2 regions of the Paenibacillus sp. FSL k6-2145 genome follow, and region 1 is predicted to be linked to the other one. Evidence: riboswitches for the same ligand, from Rfam matches in the RefSeq annotation. Region 1 holds a riboswitch; the other holds the start of a gene.
What was found. A riboswitch is a leader RNA that binds a small molecule or an ion and turns the genes downstream of it on or off. The one in region 1 is predicted to bind FMN.
Positions count from the first base shown of each region.

Region 2: linked by a shared signal. The riboswitch ahead of NZ043_RS26840 (DMT family transporter) and the one ahead of ribD (bifunctional diaminohydroxyphosphoribosylaminopyrimidine deaminase/5-amino-6-(5-phosphoribosylamino)uracil reductase RibD) in region 1 are both predicted to bind FMN.

Region 1 covers NZ_CP150267.1:6,692,541-6,702,546, reverse strand. The annotation lists gene NZ043_RS29655 (stage V sporulation protein AA) at 288-944, shown strand; gene NZ043_RS29650 (stage V sporulation protein AB) at 925-1,353, shown strand; gene NZ043_RS29645 (spore germination protein) at 1,378-3,045, shown strand; gene lysA (diaminopimelate decarboxylase) at 3,150-4,481, shown strand; gene NZ043_RS29635 (peptidylprolyl isomerase) at 4,725-5,156, shown strand; gene NZ043_RS29630 (hypothetical protein) at 5,269-6,576, shown strand; FMN riboswitch at 6,745-6,911, shown strand; gene ribD (bifunctional diaminohydroxyphosphoribosylaminopyrimidine deaminase/5-amino-6-(5-phosphoribosylamino)uracil reductase RibD) at 7,235-8,338, shown strand; gene ribE (riboflavin synthase) at 8,400-9,068, shown strand; gene NZ043_RS29615 (bifunctional 3,4-dihydroxy-2-butanone-4-phosphate synthase/GTP cyclohydrolase II) at 9,100-10,006, shown strand, end outside.
Region 2 covers NZ_CP150267.1:6,106,909-6,116,914, forward strand. The annotation lists gene NZ043_RS26830 (CGNR zinc finger domain-containing protein) at 1-433, opposite strand, end outside; gene NZ043_RS26835 (DinB family protein) at 577-1,077, shown strand; FMN riboswitch at 1,162-1,315, shown strand; gene NZ043_RS26840 (DMT family transporter) at 1,460-2,440, shown strand; gene NZ043_RS26845 (amidase) at 2,769-4,265, shown strand; gene NZ043_RS26850 (urea carboxylase-associated family protein) at 4,412-5,029, shown strand; gene NZ043_RS26855 (LysE family translocator) at 5,147-5,773, shown strand; gene NZ043_RS26860 (YqcI/YcgG family protein) at 5,856-6,617, shown strand; gene NZ043_RS26865 (amino acid permease) at 6,674-8,020, opposite strand; gene NZ043_RS26870 (aldo/keto reductase) at 8,651-9,544, opposite strand; gene NZ043_RS26875 (glucose 1-dehydrogenase) at 9,670-10,006, opposite strand, start outside.

The DNA of each region.
Region 1 (10,006 bases):
ATAAGCAACGCAGGCGGCAGATTAGACCTGAAGAAGCGAAGCGTTCGCCTTTGTCTCCAAATTTCTAACACTTAGAAATCAATCAAAAGAATTTGGAGACAACAGCGATCAGAAGGTTGGTCTGCCGTCGGAGTGTCTGCGTGTATCCTCCCCCGAGCAACAGCGACCAATAACCGATCCATCCCGCAGCGTCAACTCACCCTTCCACCTTTTTTCCAACCCGTTTGTAATAAATTTGCACATTCTTCAAATACTAACCTAAATTACGCAGTAAAGGAGTGCTATGGATGTCCCAGACACCCACTCCAATGGTCTATATTCGTCTGCGCAGCCGTATTCGCATCCAGAGGGGCAGAGCAGTCAAGCTTGGAGACATTGCACATGTACTGACCTCTTCTGAAGACCAGGAGGGCAGGCTACTGGAGCTTGAACTGCTGCGCCCTGGACCGGAGGATGGCAATCTGATCCTCATTGATATATTGCAGATTATTCCCCGAATTCGGCACGTCTTGCCGGAGGTAAGTGTGGAACTGATGGGATCAGGTCATACGTTGGTTGAAGTTATCGCGGGAAATGGTCAACCTTCCAAGTCCCTGTTCATTCTGGTTTGGCTACTGCTGTTCTTTGGATCAGCCTTAACGATCATGAATTTTCATGCCGATGTGAACATGCAGGAAGTACAGATTCGAATTGTGGAGATGCTCACTGGGCATCGGGACGAACATCCCTATCTGTTCCAAGTGGCGTATTCCATTGGCATTGGATTTGGAATGGCAGTATTTTTTAATCATTTGTTCAAGAAAAAGTGGAATGAGGAACCTACCCCGCTGGAAGTGGAGATGTTCCTATACCAGCAAAATGTAGATAAATATGTGGTGATTGAAGAAAGCGAACGGATGCACGAGCAGGAACGCAGGGAGATGAATGCGGATGAGCGTTCTTAATGGAGCAATCAGCATTGTATTGGGTATTGCAGGGGGAATTGCCGTAGGGAGCGGCGTAATTGCGCTCATTCTGGTGCTCGATATGATTCCCAGGTTGGCCCAACTTACGCAATCGTATGACAAGACTCACTGGTACGAAGGGGCGCTGATCGGTGGTTCACTGCTCGGGACGGTGGCGGATTTCTGGCACTGGAAAATGCATGGGGTGCTGCTGCTCAGTCCAATCGTTGGTTTGTTCTGTGGGGTGTTCATCGGTCTGCTGGCCGCAGCGCTCACTGAGGTGCTTAATGTACTGCCCGTACTAGCCAAACGATTGGGCATGAAACCTTATTTGTTTGGATTACTGCTCGCCATGATTTTGGGCAAAATGACAGGTTCCCTGTTTGATTTTTTCATATATCAGCGGTAACTCGTGGCCATAGGAGGATGGAAGATGGATGAACAAACAGAGCACACAGGCCAGGAAAATAGTGAAGGTATAACGGAAGAGATGTTACACAAGTCTGCTTATGAGATTCAGAAGGAAGAAGAGGAGAAAGCGTACAGTAAGAAAAAACAAAATGAGATGTCCGACAGCATTGAGGAATCCGTGCAATATTGGCAGGAAAACGATGATATCTCCCCACGCATGAGTGAGAATAGATATACACTGCAACAGGTCCTGGGGCTTGGAGAATCGTTCGACGTGAATATGAGGGAAATGGTCCTGGGTGGCAAGCACGTTGGATTGCTGATGATCACCGGCTTCGCCAAGGATGAGATTTTGCTTGAAGTGTTGAAAAGACTCACCTATCTCACGCCGGATGACGTGTCCGGACATGCACTCAAATCTTATTTTGAATGTTACATTCCCCATATTCAGGTGGAAAAAGTCGAGAAGATGAGTGCGGTCATCAACAAGGTTCTTACCGGTATGAGTGCAATGTTCGTTGAAGGGGACCGCTCGGTCTTAATTATGGATACCCGGAGTTATCCGGTACGTTCACCCGAAGAACCTTCATTGGAAAGGGTAGTCCGGGGTTCCAGAGACGGCTTTACCGAAACACTCCTGACCAATGTAACCTTGGTCCGCCGTAGAATTCGCGACCCAGGACTGAAATTTGAGATCATGCAGGTGGGGCGGAGAACACAAACCGATGTCTGCGTGGTGTACATTGACGATATTGTGGATAAAGTGCAGGTGGATTCCGTTCGTGAAAAAATTCAGCGAGTTGATATTGATGGTATTCCCTCCGCCGATAAACAGCTGGAAGAAGCGATTATCAACAAGGGTTGGAATCCGTTTCCACTCGTCCGGTATTCCGAACGACCGGATGTTACAGCTTCCCATTTGCTGGAAGGACGTGTTGTCATTTTCGTAGACACTTCCCCCAGTGTGATGATTCTGCCTACGACCTTCTTCGACCTGTGTGAGCATGCGGAGGAGAATAGACAGACGGCCTTGATGGGGACGTATTTACGATGGGTGCGTTTTGCAGGGATTCTCATATCCTTGTTTTTGCTTCCACTATGGCTTCTCATGGTTATTGATCCTTCAATTAAACCGATGGGACTCGACTTCATTGGTCCGCAGGAAAATGTAAAGCTTCCGTTAATTCTACAGTTTCTACTGATCGAACTGGGCGTCGATTTATTACGGATGGCAGCGGTTCATACGCCTACACCTCTGGCATCGGCCATGGGTTTGATCGCGGCGATTTTAGTTGGGGATATCGCCGTCAAAACAGGATATTTTGTCAATGAGGTTGTACTCTATATGGCGATCGCAGCCATCGGAATGTTTGCCACGCCGAGTTACGAGCTTGGACTTGCCAACAGGCTAGTCAGGTTGGTTCTGTTAGTCGCTGTTGCAATATTCAAGGTTCCGGGATTGGTGGTGGGCAGTACATTGCTCATATTGGCGCTCACCATTCACCGGTCGTACAATTCTTCGTATCTCTGGCCTTTTATACCGTTTAATGCAAAGGCCCTGGGCAACTTTTTATTCCGGCTTCCGTTGCTAGAAAATAAAAAACGTCCATCATTCAACAAAACCCGTGACAACACCAAAATGTCTGATGATCCAGACGGTGAACTGCGAAAAAGTAAAAAACACAAATGATCTTCCGAAAAATCCATTCATCTCGCTGCCTAATTTGATATACTGGTGTAAAATCATTGGAATAGCAACTGTTCCAGTATATAAAAAAGTGAGGAATGCAGATTATGTATTTACATGGTACAAGTAAAATAAACGCGCAAGGGCATCTGGAGATTGGCGGAGTTGATGCAACAGATCTGAAAGAACAATTTGGAACTCCCCTGTACGTTGTGGACGAGCAATTGGTTCGCGAGCGTTGCAGAGAGTACATGGAAGCATTCCGTGCTTCCGGATTGGGCTTCCAAGTTGCATACGCAAGTAAAGCATTCTGTGTAATGGCGATGTGTGCCCTTGCAGCTGAAGAAGGACTTTCCCTGGATGTTGTATCTGACGGTGAACTGTTTACTGCACTGCAAGCAGGATTCCCGGCTGAGCGCATTCATTTCCACGGTAACAACAAAACGCTGGAAGAGATCGAAATGGCTCTTGATGCGGAGATCGGATGCTTTGTTGTTGATAACTTCAATGAACTGCATCTGTTGCAGGCTGTAGCAGCGGACAAAAATCGTAAAGTAAACATTTTGCTTCGTGTGACGCCTGGTGTTGAGGCCCATACGCATGAATATATTTCCACAGGTCAAACGGATTCCAAATTTGGATTCGATATCGGAAATGGTACAGCATTTGAAGCGATTGACTTGGCTTCCAAGCAGTCTAACCTGGTATTGCTCGGTGTGCATTCCCACATCGGTTCCCAGATCTTCGAAGTTGAAGGCTTCCAGATGGCTGTTCAACGTGTTGCTGAATTTGCAGCAAGTGTATATGAGCGTCTTAATGTTGCTTTCAAAGTGGTTAACCTTGGTGGTGGATTCGGAATCCGTTATATCGATGGAGATACACCGCTTGAAGTTGCGCAATACGTGAAGGCTATTACAGACGCAGTTAAAAATCATTTTGCTCAAATCGGCTATGCCGTACCTGAGATCTGGGTTGAGCCAGGCCGCAGTATCGTGGGTGAAGCGGGAACAACGCTGTATACTGTTGGAACAAGCAAAGACATCCCAGGCGTGCGTAAATACGTTGCCGTTGATGGTGGTATGACCGATAACCCACGTCCTGCTTTGTATGAATCCAAGTACGAAGCTGTGCTTGCCAACCGTGCGAATGAGGCTGCTCAGGAAACGGTATCTGTTGCGGGTAAATGCTGCGAGAGTGGCGATATGTTGATCTGGGATCTGGACCTGCCAAAAGTGGAGAGCGGCGATCTGCTCGCTGTAGCTTGTACAGGTGCATATAACTACTCCATGGCGAGCAACTACAACCGTATTCGTCGTCCGGCTGTTGTGTTTGTCAAAGACGGTCAAGGAGATGTCGTAGTACGCCGTGAGACGTATCAAGATATCATTCAGAATGACCTGGTACCAGCGCGCATTGGCAAACAGCCAGTTACTCGCTAATTCGTCAAAAGGCGTTTCTGCATTATTCAAGATATAGGGATTTTGCAGTTGAAGCAGATGAAAAGGGAACTTCCTTTTTCGTCTGCTTTTTGCGTATTTGAGCTAAATCACGAAAAAAGTTGCCGTTTTTTTTGCGATCCAGACATTTTCGGTGTACACTAAGAAAAGTGCTGTAATGCTTGGCCCAGGGTCATGCGTTCTGGCACCATTAACGATGGTCAATACGAAAGGAGTCATTTACATATGGCGAAACAAGCGAAAATTAAATTGGCAAACGGCGGAGAAGTTCTGATCGATCTGTTCGATCAAGAAGCTCCAAACACTGTAGCAAACTTTGAGAAACTGGCTAACTCCGGTTTCTACAATGGTCTTACATTCCACCGCGTTATCCCGGGCTTTGTAGCTCAAGGCGGATGCCCTAACGGTAGCGGTGCAGGTGGCCCAGGTTACACAATCAACTGTGAAATTAACCCGAATAAACATGAGCGCGGAACACTTGCTATGGCACATGCTGGCCGTAACACAGGTGGAAGCCAGTTCTACATCTGCTACCAACCGCAACCACATTTGGATGGACAACATACTGTATTCGGTAAAGTAACTAAAGGTATGGAGTTTGTGGACGCTTTAGAAGGTAAAGACAAAATGGAAACTGTTGAAGTTGTAGAAGCTTAATACCTTCACCTTAACTGGATCCAAACATGAAGTGCTTCTTTTATAGAAGCACTTTTTTTATTTTTTACATACTTGAAATCGATGATTAGAAAGGATGAATAAAACCTTGGATATGGTTACTCAGCTAAGCTTGTTAAAACAAATTTATAGTGAGCGCACGTTGTGGGATGAAGAACTTCAGGCATCGCGCCATGTTGTTCCGGATAGTCTATCGGTAAAGGATCGAGAAGCGATTGAGGCAGCCGGGCATGAACCGAATCGATTTGTACGTCCGCAACATGATGAAACGATTACTGAGCTGAAAAAAGTTGCGAATCACTGGACGATCAATGATGCAGCGCAGGCCTTTGTATCCTCTTTGTGGTCAGCACCCATGATCTGGCGCTCGTTGCTTACGGGCAAGCTTATTGCGAGCAGTATGCCAAGTCATGAACATACGCCATATCCATCTTCAAACACTTGTAAGATCTGCGGATTAAGTGTAGATCAAGCAACCGACACAACGCTGCAATGGTATTGGCGGATGACCAATGGAACCCCGTTGGACGGTGATCCTTTTGGATATGTGTTGGCACTTCGAGAGCTGGCTGCCGCGAAGGAGCTTCCAATACCCAATGAGTACGACCGCTGGACATTCCGTGCGGTGTTAACGGTGCTGCGCGAATTACCTCCCAGAACACGTTACAGCAAGGCAGCAGTAGCGCTCAAGAAGGAACGTCTTTTGCCTACACAGAAGGAATATGCCTACCGTGATTTGCTTGAGACGTTAGCTCTGATTGGCATATTGGATACGCCTGAACATCCTGGAATGATTACGAAATTCACCTCTTACATACAGCGTGACGCACGCCCCAATGTGCGGGTTGAAGTGCAGGCCCCTCTGGCGTGGTGGGACTCATCTGTCGGAATCAATGAGAACAACCTGAACAAGATATTTCATGATTTTGATCTGAATAATATATCTCTTGCGGATAAGCCTGATGAGAGTCCAGCTGTAAAGGACACGATCTTAGGAGCATTGGAGAAGAAGAGAAGTGTTCGCGGAAAAGTACCAAAGGCATCTCCTGATGCAGGTACCGGGGAGGTACAGTCTGGAGATGTGTATGCTGTTCGGGTCCGGGAAGGTGTATGGGTGACAGTATACTGTCATGAAGTCAGAGACAAGCGTGTCATCGTTGAATATTTGGATGGTGTCTTTCCAGAGATGCCGGGAAAAGCAGATTTGCATGGAACGTTTCGACCGAGAGCGAATGGACGCTGGAAATGCTCGGCTATTGCGATTGATTCCACAAGTTGGGTCAGAAGGGTGGCAAGAGAGTTCCCGCTTCCGACTTCGCCCCTGCAAGAACCTGATCGCACTCCATTCCATAATGCCAAAGAATTAAAGCATATGGCGAGCTGGTGTTTTCCTGATATGTAGAATGCTGCGATGGATGTGAAATGTGCCTCCAAACAAAAACCGTACCTCCTTGAGAGGAAGCGGTTTTTTGTTGTTTCTTAGCTTATTAAAAGTTAGTATGTGACAAAAAGGAACAAAAAACAATTGATTTTTTGGCATTAAAGTGCTAACATCCAAGTAATAACGAAAGCAATCCTTCAGGGCAGGGTGCAATTCCCTACCGGCGGTGATGCAGGAAGTGTAAGGACACATGTCCAGCACTTGATGCAAAGTCCGTGACCTGTCTGCCTGTGGCAGATGGCTGATCTGGTGTAATTCCAGAACCGACAGTATAGTCTGGATGGGAGAAGGAGAGGTGCAGACCTAACAGGTTTGCATTCAGCAGGAGTATTGCTGTACAGTCTAGATTGGTAATGTCTTGCACTGTGCAGGGAAGATCCGGTTACGCCGGACAGTTCCATACATATGCCACACTATAAAAGCTCTTTACCTGTAATTGATGTTCATTAAGGTATGTGTCTATTTTCACTTGCCCGAAATGAAGTTTTGGGCAAAGTGTTGGCGTGCTGTATCCATTTCACTCCTGCTGGTGACATTTGTCTCTCATCATCCCCATCGAACTGATTGTTCGACGGGGATTTTTTAATAAAAAAGACTTTAAACCGCGGGGTGAACGGATTTGGAAATGATCAATGATGAATTTTATATGGCACTGGCATTGGATATGGCGGAACGAGCACAAGGACAGACGGGGATTAATCCGGTCGTTGGATGTGTAGTTGTGAAAGAAGGTCGTATTGTAGGTCTGGGGAGCCATCTGAAACGTGGAACCGGTCATGCGGAGGTGCATGCCCTTAACATGGCAGGCAGCGATGCAGAAGGAAGTACGGTATACGTTACACTTGAGCCCTGTAGTCATTATGGCAAGACGCCACCTTGTAGTGAACGCCTGATTCATGAAAAGGTAAAACGTGTTGTCGTATGTTGTGAAGATCCAAATCCGCAAGTATCCGGCAGAGGCATCAGCATGCTTCGTCAACAAGGCATTGAAGTTGAAGTTGGCGTACTGCGTGAGCGTGGAAGACGCATGAATGAAAAATTCATTAAATTTATAACAACGGGTCTACCTTTTGTGACACTGAAAACGGCTACTACTTTGGATGGCAAAATTGCTACTCGCAGCGGAGACAGCAAGTGGATCTCCAACGAGCCCGCTCGTGAGATTGTGCATGCCCTTCGTCATCGTCACCAGGGAATTATGGTTGGCGTCGACACAGTGATTGCCGATAATCCGGAACTTACAACCCGTTTACAAGTGGAAGGCATTAGTCCGGTGCGCATTGTGGTGGATTCCAAGTTGCGTCTTCCCGTAGGTGCCAAAATGGTTAAGGATGGTCTTGCTCCAACATGGGTTCTCACCACAGACGAAGCCAGTCCTGAAGCTGCTGAACGTTTGGAAGCTTACGGTGTTGAGATTATACGCTGTGGTCCTGGACCACGTGTGGATCTGTTAAGCGGACTTAGCAAGTTGGGTGAGCGTGAGATTGGTTCGATTTTGCTTGAAGGTGGGGGCACTCTGAATGGAGCCATGCTGGAGGCACGGTTGGTCGATCGACTGCTCATGTTTATCGCTCCGAAGATTGTAGGCGGTTATGATACACCTGGAAGCTTCCGCTTCGAAGGTGTGGAACGTATGAATCAGGCGATTCAATTGAATCAGTTGGAGATCGAAAAAGTTGGAGATAATATCAGCATTGGCGGTATTCCGGTGTGGCCTGAATAAATAAATGAATTTTAAAGAAACAAGTTAGACTCTTTATAAATTGAACAAGGGAGGCGGCAGCATGTTTACCGGTTTGGTGGAAGAAGTCGGTCAGATCCGGCGTATTGGTCGGAAAGGCGAAGCGATGGTCCTGAATATCGGAGCTTCCGCCATCATGGACGATCTGAAGATTGGTGATAGTGTAGCAGTGAACGGCGTGTGCTTAACTGCGACAACGCTCGAAGGTGGAGGTTTTACCGCCGATGTAATGCCTGAAACCTATCGCCATACCAATCTCAGTCAGCTGCAATCTGGCAGTAAAGTTAATCTGGAGCGGGCCATGCAATCCGGCGGGCGTTTTGGCGGACATATCGTTCAGGGCCATGTCGATGGTACCGGAGTGATTGGCAGTATAACACGTGATCAGAATGCGATTGTGTTTGAGATCAAACCTGATGATCACCAGTTGTTCAAATATCTGATTCCCAAAGGATCGGTTACACTGGATGGCATTAGCTTGACCGTTGTCCATACATCGGATACCGCATTCACGGTTTCCATAATCCCGCATACCATTGGTGAAACTGTACTAAATGTGAAAAAGACAGGGGATACCATTAATATCGAATGCGATATTTTGGGCAAATATGTGGATCATCTGCTCCAGTATGGGAGAGGACATCGAGAGACGGGTGCTGGCAAGCCGCGCAGTATCAGTGAAGATTTTCTCTCCAATCACGGATTTGCATAAATAGAAACAGAAATAAACTGGAGGTGGACCCATGTCAGAACAATCCATTTTGGATACGATAGAAGAAGCTATATATGATCTCATGCGTGGTAAACCCGTCATTGTTGTGGATGATGAAGATCGGGAGAATGAAGGCGATTTTATCGCTTTGGCCGAAAAGGCGACACCTGAAGTCATTAATTTCATGATTACTGAAGGTAGAGGTCTGGTCTGTGTTCCGATTACACAACAACGTGCGGACGAACTGAATCTGAAACCGATGGTTCAACAAAATACGGATTTCCATGGAACAGCCTTCACCGTCTCTGTGGACCACAAAGATACGACAACAGGTATCTCGGCACATGAACGCTCTATTACCGTGAAAGGTCTGATTGATCCTGAAGCGAAAGCTGGGGACTTCCGTAAGCCTGGTCACATGTTCCCGCTGATTGCAAAAGATGGCGGTGTACTTCGTCGTGCTGGGCATACAGAAGCGGCGGTAGATTTGGCCATTATGTGTGGTTCATATCCCGCAGGCGTGATCTGTGAAGTGATTAAGGAAGATGGCACAATGGCCAGACTTCCGGATCTGCAGGAGATTGCCCGCAAACATGATCTGAAGCTGATCAGTATTCAGGACATGATTCGTTACCGTAACGAAAAAGAGCAGCTGGTCCAACGTGAAGTGGCTGTACGTATGCCAACGGACTTTGGCGAGTTTCAAGCGGTGGCTTATACAAACGCTGTGGACAACAAGGAGCATGTGGCTTTGGTCAAAGGTGAAATAGATGGTTCCAAACCCGTACTTGTACGTGTGCACTCTGAATGTTTGACTGGTGATGTATTCCATTCCCATCGTTGTGACTGTGGTCCTCAGTTTGATGCGGCACTCAAACAGATTAACGAGGAAGGCAACGGCGTACTGCTCTATATGAGACAGGAAGGCCGGGGCATTG
Region 2 (10,006 bases), 590 kb from region 1:
AATCCGAATTATCACATATCCGAATCCTGCCGCCTTCTCCCTCTACCAAAGTCGTAGCAAAATCAGCAGCTACCTCAGCCATAACCTGATGCCAACCCGTTTCTACAGCTACCAGTTGGAGTTTCAGTCCCTGATCAATTGTAGTCAATGTTCTTCTCACATGCCCTGCTTCCATAACGCCATTCAACCATTGTTTTTCTATATCCGTTAATGATTCTCCAGAAGACAAGCGGGCTCCAAGAGCCATCAATTCATTCCTGAAATTTCTCATCGACAACTCATCTTCTGGAGATGAAGGGACAGAAGCGTTAAGTTGCCATCGTTCCAGAAAATCTTGCTGCCAGCTCGCCTTCCCTAGTCTGTCCTCCGATCGATCTCCCCCACGCCAGTCGTGATAATCGCTGTTTACAAAATCGGTCCATAACCTGTCCATATATACCTCCGTTTATTGTAACTATCTAATTAAATAAAGAAGGTTACAACTCATCTTTGATGTGTTATATTAAGTGTAACCTCATTGATCAGTTTTAGCTAGTTACATCACAAATCACAATTATACACAAGGAGGAAAAGACAATGACAAAAACAACAGCACTAGATGTATTACTTATTCAAAAGGATGATACTTGGGATCAATGTAATTGGATTGTACCTTTGTCGAAATCCTTGGAGGGTCTTACAGCAGAACAAGCAGCCTGGATTCCACCCTCAGGGGGATTAAGCATCTGGCAGTTGGTTAACCATATGTATTATTACAACCATCGCTTATTATGTCGCATGCAAGGTAAGGAGCCTACCCTTCCTGCTGTAGACTCCAATGAATACACGTTTGGGAATTCCGGAGATCCGACGGATGCAGCTGGATGGAATACACTGCTACAGGGTACAACTCGATTAGCCCAGCAGTTGCGAGATCAATTGGCTGCACTACAAGAGTCAGATCTTGAAGCCGCATATATGGACTCCGAAGAGAAATGGGCACACGAACTAGCTCGCTGGGTACTCCATGATGCGTATCACGCAGGTCAGATCGTGCTCCTTCGCAGACAGCAAGGAAGCTGGAAAATCGTTTTCTAAAAAAAATGCTTGAACTGCTAGCGCTTACAGGAATAAGATGAACTTATTAATGTTACAGCTTGTTCAACACACTATATAATTGAATAGGATCTTCGGGGTAGGGTGCAATTCCCAACCGGCGGTGATGTTCTTCGGAACCAGCCCGCGACTCGCTATTAGTTCTTAACGAAGGACATCTAGCGACTGACTTGGTGTGAATCCAAGGCCGACGGTATAGTCCGGATGAGAGAAGATCAACACATTGACATGCCGTTTATGGGAAGGCCTCTTTCCTGACGCATGTCTTTGGATGAGCCCCCGTTTATTTGGTATATACCAAAACGGGGGCTTTTGTCGATTTTGCCAACTGAAGATTCCGTGTTCTGACGAAGGAGTCCTGAATATGGAAAAGACATCAGCAGCATCACCTGTTTACCGCAAGGAACGAAGTAATACCGGATTCTGGCTTGTAGTTCTCGGCGCCGCCTTATGGGGTGTCGACCCACTCTTCCGCATTATTTTGCTAAACACGATGACATCCACGCAGATTGTACTGGTGGAACACATCATCGTCAGTCTTATTGCCATACCCGTGCTGTGGAAATTTCGGGCTGATCTGAAAAACCTGCGCGCTCGCCACTGGATTGCCGTGATTTTTATTTCATGGGGAGGATCAGCACTCGCAACGGTATTGTTCACCATGGCACTAACACATAACGATCCGAATACGGTGCTTTTATTGCAAAAAATGCAACCACTCTTCGCTATCGTGCTGGCTAAACTATTATTAAAAGAAACGTTGCCTCGTCGCTTCGGTGGATTGTTCTTCATAGCATTAGCAGGAACGTACCTGCTTACATTTGGCTTCACATTGCCATTAGGTAACTGGGACAACTGGATTCATGCTGGAAGCTTGTTATCCCTTGGGGCTGCTGCCTTATGGGGAGGTTCAACCGTTATGGGCCGGTTGATGCTGGGGCAGGCGCGTTATGAAACGGTCACCTCCCTGCGCTTTGTCGTTGCTCTTCCACTCCTGATCTTTATGACGTGGAACGAAGGTGCGGCATGGACATTTCCGTCCGGAACGGGTGAACAGACTGCTGTCATCCTCAACATTCTCGGTCAGGCATTGTTACCAGGTTTGCTCAGTCTTCTGTTGTATTACAAAGGTCTGTCGTCAACCAAAGCGTCTGTTGCAACACTCGCGGAACTTAGCTTCCCGATGGCGGGTGTGTTGGTGAACTGGATCGCTTTCCGTACACTGATTACATGGGAGCAGCTGCTTGGTTTTATCCTGATCTGGGTGGCCCTCTTCGCCATTTCCAGACAGCAGGAAAGATCATCAACTGCGGCCGATGCTGCACCGAAGCTGCGTACAGAGTAAGTGGGTATATCTGAGGTTCACATATAAACAAATAGTCAAATATAAAAAGAAACCATTGCACATCAAATTAGATGAGCAGTGGTTTTTTATTTCCATTACTCAATTTACTCGATATTACTCGATCATTTTCTCAATTTGCAATATGAGCTATTAACCCTGTGCTTTATTTCTATATCTCAAATGCAAATGCCCCTCTTTTCTCTCCTCTCATACCGAATATCAAAATCATCGCGCTAAGTCTCTTCTATGTTTTGTCTTTTATCCAATCCGGTGGTACGATGACATATGGAATAAACAGATGAATTATATTCAGAGAGGAACGATCATGATGTCTTCATTCTCATATAACTCCTACGACGCCGTAGGTTTGGCTGAACTGATCCGATCCCGGGAAGTATCCCCGGTTGAAATGCTGGAAGCGGCGTTTGCACGCCTTGAAGAAGTGAATCCGCAACTTAATGCGGTAATTCGTACATATGAAAATCGCGCACGTGAGGAAGCCGGTTTGGTTCGCCCTGGAGAACAACCTTTTGCCGGTGTGCCCCTGCTCCTGAAAGATATCTCGCAATCCTTGGAAGGCGAATTTCTGACTTCAGGCTCCCGTCTGTTCAGCGAGCATCGGGCATTACGCAATTCCAATTTTGTCACTCGACTCCGTGATGCAGGCTTTATCTTCATAGGACATACCAATACGCCTGAATTTGGTTTGAAAAATATTACCGAGCCCCGGCTTCATGGTCCAACTCGTAATCCATGGAATATCAATCACTCCCCAGGTGGTTCAAGTGGTGGTGCCGCTGCCGCTGTAGCTTCAGGTATTGTTCCTCTTGCCGGAGCCAGTGACGGAGGAGGTTCGATCCGTATCCCGGCTTCCTTTAGCGGATTGTTTGGATTAAAGCCAACCCGCGGGCGCACACCTGTAGGACCGGGAGTTGGTCGTCAATGGCAAGGCGCATCGATTGATTTTGCCCTCTCTCGCTCGGTTCGGGACAGTGCTGCATTGCTTGATACTTTACAAGTCATTCAACCTGAAGCTGCATTCCATGCTCCACTCTTTCCAGGCAGTTACTTGGCAGATATGAGCTATCCACATCAACGCAAACTGAAAATTGCATACACAACGGATTCGCCCGTGGGAACACCTGTCAGCGCAGAAGCCAAAGAGTCTGTATACAAGCTCGTTCGCTGGTTGGAAGATCAAGGTCATCATGTTGAAGAAAAACTGAGTCCAGTCAATGGAGTTCGGTTGATGGAGAACTATTACATGATGAACAGTGGTGAGATGGCCGCGATGATCTCTTCCATGGAACGGTCCATGGGCCGGGCTCTGACCTCCGATGATATGGAGATTGAATCCTGGGTTCTGGCTGAAGCAGGCAAAAAGGTGTCCGCTGCGGAATTTGTACATAGCTTAGCAGAATGGGATGTAGCTGCAGCTCAGATGTCCACCTTATTTGAGCGTTATGACTTCTACGTCACACCTGTTAATGCTTTTCCTGCGCCTAAGATTGGTGAATTAACACCTCATGACGAACAGATCCGTAATCTGATGCGAATCAGTGAATTGGACAAGACCCAGCAGCAGCAACTCATCTATGAAATGTTTGAGCCAAGTCTTACGTATACACCTTTCACCCAGCTTGCGAATTTAACAGGCCAACCTGCGATTAGTGTGCCTCTTCATATGACACCTGAAGGTTTGCCAATGGGCGTTCAAGTGATGGCTACCAAAGGACACGAAGATTGGTTATTACATCTGGCTGCACAGCTTGAACAATCAGACCTCTGGATTGGAATGAAAGGTAATCCACTGTTTCCAGCATAAACGAAATATTTCACCGTTTCTGATGAGTAATCTTTTATCCACCCTATTCTTATTCTTCATATTCACATGCCTGTATCACTTGCTATAGTGCATGAAAGCAATGTCATCTCCGCATACTGAAGTAAAAGACCTCGGAGGAGATAGGGATGAATTCAACGGAATCTCATAAGCAATCTATTCACATTCCTGCCAAGACAGGCTACGCTCTTAAAGTGAAAAAAGGCTCACTGATCCGTATAACTGATCTGGAGGGGCAGCAAGTGGTTGATTTTGTCGCTTATGATGCACAGAATATTAATAATCGGCTTGATCCCGGGGTAACCCTTGATGTCCTGCGCAATTACAGGATTAAACCGGGACAATGTCTATATTCCAACCGTTATGAACCTCTGATTAGCATTGTAAGTGAAACTGCTGGCATACATGATTTTTTTAATTCCGCTTGTCGTCCGGAAATGTATGAGTTCTTGTATGATAAGAAGGATCATCCCAGTTGTTATAATAATCTGAATACTGCTCTTGAACCTTTCGGTATCTCTCCCCCGGATCAACATTATCCTTTCAATCTGTTTATGAATTCCGTAGTAGATGGTGAAGGCAAAATTGATGTTATCGCTCCCGAATCATGTGCAGGGGATTATGTTGAAATGGAAGCTTTGATGGATCTGATCATCGGTTTATCAGCTTGTCCGTGCGAGGAAAGTTCTTGCAATGGCTATCATTGTACACCTGTTCAACTCGATGTGGAGTCGCCTGCCGTTTAAAGTGTTATATCCTCACAGTTTGTTCTAATTCACTCCTTGCGGGAATACGATGACTTGTACCCTTTTTATGTGACTACTGGTACAATTCGTCGAACCCGTTAAGGAGTGAACGTGTTTATGTCTGTACTGTTCAGTTATATTATTCTGGGAATATCATTGTCCGCTCCAATCGGTCCGATTAATGCTGCTCAACTGGACCGTGGAGCTCGACATGGATTCATGCATGCCTGGATTCTAGGACTCGGAGCTATGTTTGCAGACTTGGTGTATATGCTGCTGATTTATTTTGGAGTTGCCCATTTTCTGGACACGCCGTTCATGCGCTCTTTTCTCTGGTCATTTGGCAGTTTTATTCTGATTTACACGGGAGTGGAAACGCTCTCGAAGCTGAAACAGGGGATTCAAGGTACCTCTACTGCGGAAGCGACTGTTCGAAAATCCTTTATTTCCGGCTTTTTAATGGCCCTGTCCAATCCACTGAACATTTTATTTTGGCTTGGGATCTATGGCTCTATTCTCGCGACAACTGTGAAGCACACGGACATGGCTCATTTGCTGCTCTACAGCTCAGGCATATTCATTGGTATCCTGGTGTGGGATGTCATTATGGCTGGAATGGCCAGTCGATTCCACAAACATAGCAGTGAAAATGTATTACGCTGGATCTCCATCATTTCGGGAATCTGCCTGATCGGATTTGGTTTGTATTTTGGGTACGAAGCTGTACGTTCCATTTTTTTCTGACAATAAAATCAGACTGGACAGTCACCCAACTTCCCCCACATTAATACTGTAACGGTATCATGTGGAATGGAGTTGGGAATCAATGGCGGAGCTGTATAGTGCCGACGAAATAAACACCTTGTTTGAGCGTCTTCCATCTTGGCAGCAGGACGCTTATTCGCAATTTGGTAAAATGATCGCCGACGAAGATAATACGTATCCATGTGTACCTGGACGAATGGGGTTTCTGTCAGGACATTTGAGGTACGGCTTTACGTGTGACCCACGATCTGAACATGCTGCCGAAGATATGGCCGATCTGCTTAGACAATATGGTCCTGTCTCCAGAGACACCGGTCATTACGCTTCCATGGTTGTGATCTGTGAGACGCCAAGTGATCTGAAAGATCATACAACGGTAGAGCAATATCAGACGTTATTCTGGCAAATGCTTAATCGGGTAAGTTCACACGATACCGAGCCGTGGCCGGAACATATTTCAACCGATCCTCATGATTCATCATGGGAGTTTTGCTTTGGCGGAGAGCCTTACTTTTGTTTCTGTGCAACTCCTGCACATGAACTCCGAGCCAGCCGGCATTTTCCTTATCTCATGTTTGCCTTTCAACCACGTTGGGTATTCGAATCCATTAATGACAACACCCCTCTTGGCCGTAAAATGAAAACCTTGATTCGCAAACGTCTCGCTGCGTATGATGCTGTCCCTGCTCACCCTTCGCTGATGTGGTATGGTCAGCAGGATAATCTGGAATGGAAACAGTATTTTCTGCCTGATGATGAGCAGACACCTTCCAAATGTCCCTTCATGCGGATGAAGCAAGCCCTAGGCAAGTTGACGAAATAATTTTAAAGCACTCATTAATTCGTTGTGCAACTTCCACGAAAGTTGCTGAAACTTGCTTATGGTTTGGATGGTGCTGACTGCGGTGGTTTCGAGCCACGTACCTTATGAACAACATATGTGATAATCCCAAGGAACACCACAAGTCCCACACTTGCCAGCAGACCTGTTCTGCTGGCTTTTTCCATCGCTGTCCCGGCCACAGCAGCCACAATGAATACTATGGCAATCCATACTTTGATGCGATTCCACTTCACGGGCTTCATTTTCTTAATGTACGTGATGCAGATGAGCAGCCATGTATACATTAATACCAGACTACCTGCTGTCGTCACATATTCAAACAAACTCTTGGGCATCCATAATGCCATCAACGTAGACAGGACTAATCCAGCCGCTGTGCAACACAATGCCTGAATTGGCATGTCCTTTTTACCCCAGGTCTTTGTGAACAGCTTTGGTGCATCTCCATCTTCTGCGAGTTTCACCAACATGGACGTAATGGCATATAACGAAGCCACCATCGTCGAAAATCCGGCTATAATCAGAATTCCGTTGAGAATGTGGACCACAACGGTTAATCCAATGGTTGACATGGCTTTGACAAGCGGACTTTCATCTGGAGTTAACTGAGCTGAAGGCACAAGCAACAGGATCAACGCAATTGAAATCACATAGAGTGTACTCACCGATAATAACATTACTCGACCTGATTTCACTGCATCTTTTGGTTCTTTCAGGTTAGCTGCCATTAAGCCCATAACCTCGATCCCGGCAAAAGCAAAGAATGCATAGATGAAACCGGTCCATACCCCTTTACCTCCATGCGGGAACCATTCATTCTTCAATTGCTCTGGTGTTACTTTTACAGGTAACCAACCCAGACATGCCGCTCCTGCTATAGCTATAAATGCAACCGTTGCAGCAAGTTTGATTACAGCAAGAATATTCTCCGTTTTGGTTAATCCCTTCGCTCCCAATGCAGCAATGAACAAACCTATAGCGGCATAGATCGCAACAAATGCCCAAAGCGGAAACTTGGGAAACCAGAATTGAGAGAACAACCCAAGTGCCGTTAATGAGCTGCCCATGATGAGCATTTCAGAGAACCAGTACATCCATCCACTACCAAAACCAGCCCAAGGTCCGAATGCTTCGCCTGCATACGTTCGAAAAGCACCTTCCTTTGGATCTTCTGCGGTCATCTGTGCCAGTGCACCAAATACAAAGTAAGTACCTGCCGCCGCCAGCACCAACAATATAAGTACGGATATGCCAGCCCAATGAATCGCCAGACTGGTCCCTAGAAAAAATCCCGTTCCCAGTGTGCAACCCGCGCCAAACAAGGATAGGCTGACCCAACTTAGTTTTTCGTCGTCGTTTTTACGGTGTTGCTGACTTTTCATGAAGCTCCTCCTTCTGCCTTATCCCCTTACGATTTACAGGTCATGGAGGTTTTATGTCTGTATTGCCAAAAGAATTATTATTAGTTTACATAATAATTAATATGTTAAAAACATTCTGATAATGGAATTAAGCTGTATGCTTTTAGGCATTATTCATAAAAATATATTTTAAATTCTATTTAAATCCGCAAAAAAAAGTGGTTGACTTCAATCGCTTAGAATGGTTTTCCTTTTAAACTTGGAGGTGCGTCACTGTGGCTATATGAGAGATGGTAACTAAGGTGAGAAAATGATTTTTCTATTGTGAATTTTTCATATGATGAAATATTATAGAATAAGTCGTTATTTCTTTTAAATTGAACGTAGACTGCCTCTTTTTCGTATTTTCTTAATAGCTTCGTCGTTTTTTATAAATTTAGTTGTTTATAAGAAGGGCTACTTCCTGGGATTTTTCCTTTTTATCCTTTTTCACCGGTTTTCGGACTAGGCTGATGTATAGACATTATCCCCTAAAGTTTTTCGCAGCCTCTGTTCCGAATATTATTATGAATTTTTCATATATTGAAAATATTTTATGTTGGTCATAAAAAAAGCCGCCATAATGGCGGCTTCGCTAATATTCTTCATTTTTTAAGTCCGGCCAGTCCAATCTGCTCCGGCGATTTCTTTCCATCGTGCTCTAATCTCATCATAAATTTCCTGTGGTAATGCGCCTTTAGCCACAAGATCAGCATTTTGCTGCCAGCGATTTGGCTTGGCTGTTCCTACAATAGCTGTGTCTACACCTTCGGTACTTAGCGTAAATCGCAGTGCTGTTTCCACCGCTGCCTGGGCATCTTCACCCAGAAAACCATAGTTTAGTTCACTTAAGCGCTTCCAGTATATAAATGGATAAGCCTCTTCCGAAAGTGTTTCATACGTCCAGGCCGCATTGGCAATTGGTCTTTTCGCGATTACACCCATGTTTCTTTTTCTTGCCTCAGGCAACGTAAGTTCAATTGCTTCCTGATCTGCGATATTTAATGAAGTCTCCAGGCTGTCAAATACTCCGGTCTGAATCGCATATAGCGCATCTGTTGTATCCCCACTGTATCCGATAAATCTGGTCTTTCCTGCTTCCTTGGCACGCTGTAGCACTTCGATTACTGCTCCTTGGCGGAGTACTTCTTCAGAGCAGCTATGCAAATGGATAACATCCACATAGTCCGTTTTCAAACGTTTCAAACTACGGTCAATTGTTTGCTCCAGTACTTTGGCATCCCAATCTGGACCTTCGATCCCGGCAGCATGTCCACATTTGGTGAACAAATAGTAGTCATCACGCCGATGTGACAGCACCTCACCGATTAATTCCTCGCTGTCCCCGTAACATTCAGCCGTGTCAATTACGTTTAATCCAGCATCGAGGGCACTATTCAGCAATGTCGCTACATCCGTTTTGGATACATTTTTGCCTATTTCCGCTCCGCCAAATCCAAGTGTACTTACGTTCATGCCAGTATTACCGTACTTGCGCGTTTCCATGGTTATCTTCCTCCAAGTTCAGTGAATTGGGTACAGATAAATAGAAATGATTAACTTTCCCTATGTTATTACCCATGAGTTGGTTATGCCACCCACTTTTCTAAACTACAACCAACTTCATTTATTTAGAAACCATAAATGGACATTCCACCGTCAACCAATAACGTCTGACCCGTTATGTATCCCGCTGCATCTGATGCCAGGAATACAACTGGCCCTACCACTTCTTCCAGTTCTCCCACTCGCTGTAGCGGTGTGCGGCTTACAATTTCCTGCAAATACTGGGGATCATCCAGTAGCTTTTCAGTCAAAGGTGTTCGGAAATACCATGGTCCTACTGAATTGACACGGATTCCATATTTCCCCCATTCCAATGCGAGAACTTTGGTCATATGAATTAATGCAGCTTTGGTCGCACCATATACGACCCCAGTTCGAAGAGCCGTGTGGCCGCCTACCGAA